Regions from separate parts of the Clostridium fungisolvens genome, predicted to be linked through region 2. Evidence: a T-box and tRNA genes for the amino acid it is inferred to sense, from the RefSeq annotation. Region 2 holds a T-box; the other holds one or more tRNA genes.
What was found. The T-box of region 2 lies ahead of bsdtw1_RS14275 (valine--tRNA ligase). A T-box ahead of a tRNA ligase gene usually reads a tRNA of that ligase, here a tRNA-Val.
Positions count from the first base shown of each region.

Region 1: it has a tRNA-Val gene. The T-box ahead of bsdtw1_RS14275 (valine--tRNA ligase) is inferred to sense a tRNA for this amino acid. The anticodon was not compared.

Region 1 is NZ_BLZR01000001.1:4,870,539-4,874,025, reverse strand. It holds gene bsdtw1_RS21625 (CoA-binding protein) at 262-627, shown strand; gene bsdtw1_RS21620 (hypothetical protein) at 693-845, shown strand; tRNA gene bsdtw1_RS21615 (tRNA-Glu) at 1,201-1,275, shown strand; tRNA gene bsdtw1_RS21610 (tRNA-Val) at 1,289-1,364, shown strand; tRNA gene bsdtw1_RS21605 (tRNA-Asp) at 1,372-1,448, shown strand; tRNA gene bsdtw1_RS21600 (tRNA-Thr) at 1,457-1,531, shown strand; tRNA gene bsdtw1_RS21595 (tRNA-Glu) at 1,550-1,624, shown strand; tRNA gene bsdtw1_RS21590 (tRNA-Val) at 1,638-1,713, shown strand; tRNA gene bsdtw1_RS21585 (tRNA-Asp) at 1,721-1,797, shown strand; tRNA gene bsdtw1_RS21580 (tRNA-Thr) at 1,806-1,880, shown strand; tRNA gene bsdtw1_RS21575 (tRNA-Glu) at 1,899-1,973, shown strand; tRNA gene bsdtw1_RS21570 (tRNA-Val) at 1,987-2,062, shown strand; tRNA gene bsdtw1_RS21565 (tRNA-Asp) at 2,070-2,146, shown strand; tRNA gene bsdtw1_RS21560 (tRNA-Thr) at 2,154-2,228, shown strand; gene mglB (galactose/glucose ABC transporter substrate-binding protein MglB) at 2,690-3,487, shown strand, end outside.
Region 2 is NZ_BLZR01000001.1:3,228,968-3,232,454, reverse strand. It holds gene bsdtw1_RS14280 (2-hydroxyacyl-CoA dehydratase) at 1-993, shown strand, start outside; T-box leader at 1,050-1,351, shown strand; gene bsdtw1_RS14275 (valine--tRNA ligase) at 1,602-3,487, shown strand, end outside.

The sequences.
Region 1 (3,487 bases), 1.6 Mb from region 2:
ATTATTATATCTTTTTGTTATAAACCCAATGCAAATTAAAAAAAATTAAAAATCTGATGAAATAATAAGTTTAATGTTAACTAAATATCTAAATTGTGTATATGTTATGTAATTATTATCATAGTAATATATAATTTTAAAACTCACATACTATAGTAGATAGGTATGCAAGATTACAACTAATATATTTTTATAGTTTAATCTCTATTTAGCTTAAATTAGTATATCTATATATTATAAGCATATAAAGGAGTGTATGATATGAGTGCAAAAGATTTAATGGAATATGACAACTGGATTGTTGTGGGTGATGTAGAAAATAATGAAAAATATGCTTCTAAAATATTAGCAAAATTTAGTGCTAATGGATATAATGTCAGCGGAGTAAATCCTAGGGCAAATGTTAAGGATGCGTATAAGAGTATAAAAGAAGTTCCTTATCATATTGATGCAGTAGATTTGTGTATAAATCCAAAGAGTGGTATAGAGCTTGTAAAAGAAGCAGATGAACTTGGAATAAAACATATCTTAATACAACCAGGAGCAGAAAGTGAAGAAATATTAAGCTACTGCAAGGAACATGGCATAGAAGCTGTTGAAGGTTGTGCGTTAGTAGAATTAGGATAAGTATATAAAGATATTTATAAGGGAATTCTATTTTTACAATGAGTAAAGTATGAGGAGGGATATCCATGGATGATAATAAATACAGACAAAAAGATAGACCTAAAAGTAATGCAGAACTCAGAAAAATGTTTCCAAAAGAAGGCGCTTATATAGGTGACAAGAATAAAGGTAAGGGTGATTACCAGGATAGACATAAAGATCATAGCGGACAATATTAAATCATATTTAAAGGTGGCTAATAAAATATATATCAATTATATAAAGGTTATTTTAATTCTAGGAATATAATTTCAAAGAAGGATAAGCTATAAAAGTTTCTATAAATTGATATGGCTATATAAAAAATATAGCCACCTTTATTATCTAAAAATAGAAGTAAAAGTTGCTATATTATATATAAAAATAAGCTTTGGAAAGCAATTAGAAGCTATTATTTGATAACCTCAAATAACTAAATTTTAAAGATAAATTTAAATTTTTTTAAAAAAGTGTTGACACTGAGTCTTATTTTTTGTAATATATCTATTGTTGGGTCGTAAAGACGACATAAATTTAAAACATAAAATTTAATTTGGCTCCTTGGTCAAGCGGTCAAGACACCACCCTTTCACGGTGGTAACAGGGGTTCGATTCCCCTAGGAGTCACCATTATCATATTTTTGGGCGCATAGCTCAGCTGGGAGAGCATCTGCCTTACAAGCAGAGGGTCACAGGTTCGATCCCTGTTGTGCCCACCAAAAATATGGCTCAGTAGCTCAGTTGGTTAGAGTGCCGGCCTGTCACGCCGGAGGTCGAGGGTTCGAGCCCCTTCTGAGTCGCCATTTTAAATGCTGGCATGGCTCAACGGTAGAGCAGCTGACTTGTAATCAGCAGGTTGTAGGTTCGATTCCTATTGCCAGCTCCACTAAAAAACAAAATATTTGGCTCCTTGGTCAAGCGGTCAAGACACCACCCTTTCACGGTGGTAACAGGGGTTCGATTCCCCTAGGAGTCACCATTATCATATTTTTGGGCGCATAGCTCAGCTGGGAGAGCATCTGCCTTACAAGCAGAGGGTCACAGGTTCGATCCCTGTTGTGCCCACCAAGAATATGGCTCAGTAGCTCAGTTGGTTAGAGTGCCGGCCTGTCACGCCGGAGGTCGAGGGTTCGAGCCCCTTCTGAGTCGCCATTTTAAATGCTGGCATGGCTCAACGGTAGAGCAGCTGACTTGTAATCAGCAGGTTGTAGGTTCGATTCCTATTGCCAGCTCCACTAAAAAACAAAATATTTGGCTCCTTGGTCAAGCGGTCAAGACACCACCCTTTCACGGTGGTAACAGGGGTTCGATTCCCCTAGGAGTCACCATTATCATATTTTTGGGCGCATAGCTCAGCTGGGAGAGCATCTGCCTTACAAGCAGAGGGTCACAGGTTCGATCCCTGTTGTGCCCACCAAAAATATGGCTCAGTAGCTCAGTTGGTTAGAGTGCCGGCCTGTCACGCCGGAGGTCGAGGGTTCGAGCCCCTTCTGAGTCGCCAATTTGATGCTGGCATGGCTCAACGGTAGAGCAGCTGACTTGTAATCAGCAGGTTGTAGGTTCGATTCCTATTGCCAGCTCCAAGATAAAGACATCTTACGATAGTAAGATGTCTTTTTTGTCGTATACAAATAAAACATCAGAAAAAACTTCACAAAGCATAAAAAATAAATCCTTATTCCTACATAAAGATGAAACACTTCAATTTGAAAATATAAATTAGATTATGAAGTGATTTATATGTTTAGTAAAATAGATAAAATTTATAGCAATTATTATAGTTAAATAATACTTTACGTAAAAAATAGTAAATAAATGCGATAGATTTAGTAAAAAGACTACTATGTAAAAGATTACTTGTAAGAAAAATACATTAAATATGTAATGATATCAGATAATTTTATTGATATCAACAATTAATAAAAAAATATTTGTGTGAAAATACAAAAAATTATATTGACAGTATAACTAAATTTTACTAAAATAAATTTGTAAACAATTACAAACGGGTATGAATTGAGAATAGTTTATGGGGGGATCATTTATGAACAAAAAAGTATTATTATTAACTATTACAGCAGCACTTTCGCTAACTTTAGCTGGATGCTCATCAACAAAGACTGAGACAAGCAAGGATAGTGGACTACCAAAGGTCGGAGTTACAATATATAAATATGACGATAACTTTATGTCATATGTAAGAAGATCAATTGATACAGGTGCTAATGGAAAAGCTACATTATCAATGAATGACTCACAAAATGACCAATCAAAGCAAAATGAGCAAGTTGATACTTTGATTTCTAAGGGAGTAAAATCATTAGCAATCAACTTAGTAGATCCAAAGGCTGCTCCAACTATAATTGACAAAGCAAAGAAAGCAAACCTACCAGTAGTATTCTTTAATAAAGAACCAGAAGCAGCTGCATTAAAGAGCTACGATAAAGCTTGGTATGTTGGAACTAAATCAGCAGAATCAGGTATACTACAAGGTGATTTAGTAGTAGATCAATGGACAAAGAATAAGGATAAATGGGACAAGAATAAGGATGGAAAGATTCAATACGTATTATTAAAAGGTGAGCCAGGACATCCAGATGCAGAAGCTCGTACTAAATATGTTGTTGATGAAATAAAGAAAAAAGGTATAGATGTTGAAGAATTAGCTATAGATACTGCTATGTGGGATACTGCAAAGGCTACTGACAAGATGGATGCATGGATATCAAAATTCGGTGACAAGATAGAGTTTGTTATAGCTAATAATGATGCGATGGCTTTAGGTGCTTATGCATCACTAGAAAAAGCAGGATATTTCAAAGATGCTAACAAATTTATGCCA
Region 2 (3,487 bases):
AGAGCAACTAACTATGTTGGTTTCTTAAAGAAAGCATTAAGAGAAGCAGGTTATCAAGGAATTCCAATAATATCTTTAAATGCAGTAGGGTTAGAACCACAGCCTGGTTTTAAGATAACTCCAAAGCTTTTAGACAAGGCTCTTATGGCATTAGTTTATGGGGATCTTTTAATGAGGGTTCTATATAGAGTTAGACCGTATGAAAAAGTTAAGGGATCAGCTAATGCTCTATATGAGAAGTGGAATAATCTAGCTAAGGAAAATGTTATAAAAGGTGGACATAGATTATTTAAGAATAATGTTAAGAATATAATAAGAGAATTTGATGATTTAGAAATAACTGATGTAGTTAAGCCTAAGGTAGGAGTGGTTGGAGAAATACTTGTTAAATTCCACCCAACTGCAAACAATGATATAGTTAATCTTCTTGAAGAAGAAGGGGCTGAAGCTGTTGTTCCTGATTTACTTGATTTCTTCTTCTACTCAGCTTATGATCAAGACTTTAAGTCTAAGTACTTATCATTTGGTAAGATGGGAAGAGAGATATCTAATGCAGCTATATGGTTTATGGAGAGATATAGAAATACAATGAAGGAAGAACTTGTAAGAAGTAAGAGATTTTCTCCTCCAAAGCATATAAAAGAATTAGGAGAACTTGCATCAACAATATTATCTCTTGGGCATCAAACAGGAGAAGGTTGGTTCCTAACAGCTGAAATGCTTGAACTTATAGAGAGTGGAGTTAATAATGTAATATGCATGCAGCCATTTGCTTGCCTTCCAAACCACGTTACAGGTAAAGGTATGATAAAAGCTATAAGACATAAGTATCCTATGTCAAATATAACCGCTGTTGACTATGATCCAGGTGCTTCAGAAGTTAATCAATTAAACAGAATTAAATTAATGCTTTCTGTAGCGTTCAAAAATCTAAAAGAAAATGAAGAAATAAAGAAAGATATATTTGAAGAAGTGGCAACGAGTAAAAAATAATATCTCAATAGTTGACAAAATATGATGTTGTAATATAATATTACTATAATTTATATGTAAAAGCTTTGAAAAAGAGGAGTAAAGGCATAGAACATAATTAGAGAGAAAAATCCGTAGGCTGTAAGGTTTTTCGTATGGTGTGCTTTGAAGGTAGCTTTTGAGCTTCTCTGCTGAATAAAGGAAATTAAATAAATGCTAGGTTATAGTTTTATATGTACTATAGTAGATATAAAAAACTTTGATGGCTTGCATATAATTCCTAAAGTAGGTAGAGACGGTAGCGATATCGTTAAAGGTTAAAGAGCTCTTAACTTAGGTTGAGAGAAAAAAGGTGGTACCGCGAGTCTTCGTCCTTTTATGGATGAAGGCTCTTTTTTTATTGTTTAAAAATTGTAAGCATTTAATGATAAAATACTTTATTTGCTTTGCTAATTTTTACAACAATAAAAGATAGAATTTATTCACTTGTAAGATTTATCACAACTATATAACTGTTAAGAGCATGTATATATAGAAAACTCAGATATGAAAGTTCATAGCAGATGATAAATCTTTAGAAAAATCACATTTAGAAAAATTATTTACCGGGAAATTAAGGAGGAACTTAGATGCTAGAAGAAAAAAATATTGCAACTACCTATGATCCAAAAGAATTTGAAGAAAGACTATATAAGACTTGGGAGGAAAAAAAATACTTTACTCCAGAAGTTGATGAAAATAAAAAGCCATATACAATAATAATGCCACCACCAAATATAACTGGTAAGCTTCACTTAGGTCATGCACTTGATAATACTCTTCAAGATATGCTTATAAGATTTAAGAGAATGCAAGGCTTCAGTACTTTATGGCTTCCAGGAGAGGACCATGCAAGTATAGCTACTGAAGTTAAAGTTGAGAATGAATTGTTAAAGCAAGGCCTTAAGAAAAAAGAAATGGGAAGAGAAGCTTTCCTTGAAAAAGTTTGGGAATGGACTGATGAATACAGAGAAAGAATAAGAACTCAGCTTAAGAAGATGGGATGCTCTGCTGACTTCACAAGAGAAGCTTTCACAATGGATGAAAATCTAAATAAAGCTGTAAAACATGTATTCGTAAAATTATATAATGAAGGTCTTATATACCAAGGAAATAGAATAACTAACTGGTGTCCAAAATGTCAGACTGCATTATCTGATGCTGAAATAGAATATGAAGAGCATGAAGGAAACTTCTGGCACATCAAATACCCAGTTAAAGATTCAGATGAATTCTTAGAAATTGCAACAACAAGACCAGAAACTCTACTGGGAGATACAGCAGTTGCAGTAAATCCTAATGATGAGAGATTTAAACACTTAATAGGAAAAACTTTAATACTTCCACTAGTAGGAAGAGAAATACCAGTAGTAGCAGATGACTATGTTGATATAGAGTTTGGAACTGGAGCAGTTAAGATAACTCCAGCACACGATCCTAATGACTATGAAGTAGGAAAGAGACATAACCTTCCACAAATAAGAGTTATGGATGATAAAGGTACTATAAATGAATTAGGTGGTAAATACCAAGGTTTAGATAGATATGATGCTAGAAATCAAATGGTTAAAGACTTAGATGAGCAAGGACTTTTAGTGAAAATTAAGCCTCATACTCACAATGTAGGAACTCATGATAGATGTAGTACAGTTATAGAACCAATAATATCAAAACAATGGTATGTTAAGATGGAATCTTTAGCAAAACCAGCAGTAGATGCTGTAAAGGAAAAGAAGACAAAGTTCATACCTGAAAGATTTGAAAAGACATACTTTAACTGGATGGAAAACATTCAAGATTGGTGTATATCAAGACAGTTATGGTGGGGACATAGAATTCCAGTTTGGTACTGTAAGGATTGTGGAGAGATAATAGTTTCTGAAGGAACTCCAACAACATGTTCAAAATGTAATTCAGAAAGTCTTTACCAAGAAACAGATGTGCTTGATACTTGGTTTTCATCAGCACTATGGCCTTTCTCAACACTTGGTTGGCCAGATAAAACTGATGATTTAAAATATTTCTATCCAACAAGTACTTTAGTTACAGGTTACGATATAATATTCTTCTGGGTAGCAAGAATGATCTTCTCAGGTATTCATAACATGGGAGAAGTTCCATTTGAAAATGTATTAATCCACGGAATCATAAGAGATTCTGAAGGTAAGAAGATGAGTAAATCTCTTGGTAACGGTGTAGATCCACTAGATGTAATCGAAACTTACGGTGCAGACGCTTTAAGATTTATGCTTGTAAATGGTAATGCACCAGGAAATGATATAAGATTCTTCCCAGAAAAAGTTGAATCAGCAAGAAACTTTGCAAATAAGATCTGGAATGCTTCAAGATTTGTTATGATGAACCTTGATAGAGATCTTATGGATAAGTATAAAGATTGTACTGAATACAGCTTAGCTGATAAATATATTCTTTCAAAGCTTAATACCATAGTAAAAGAAGTAACTGATAACATAGA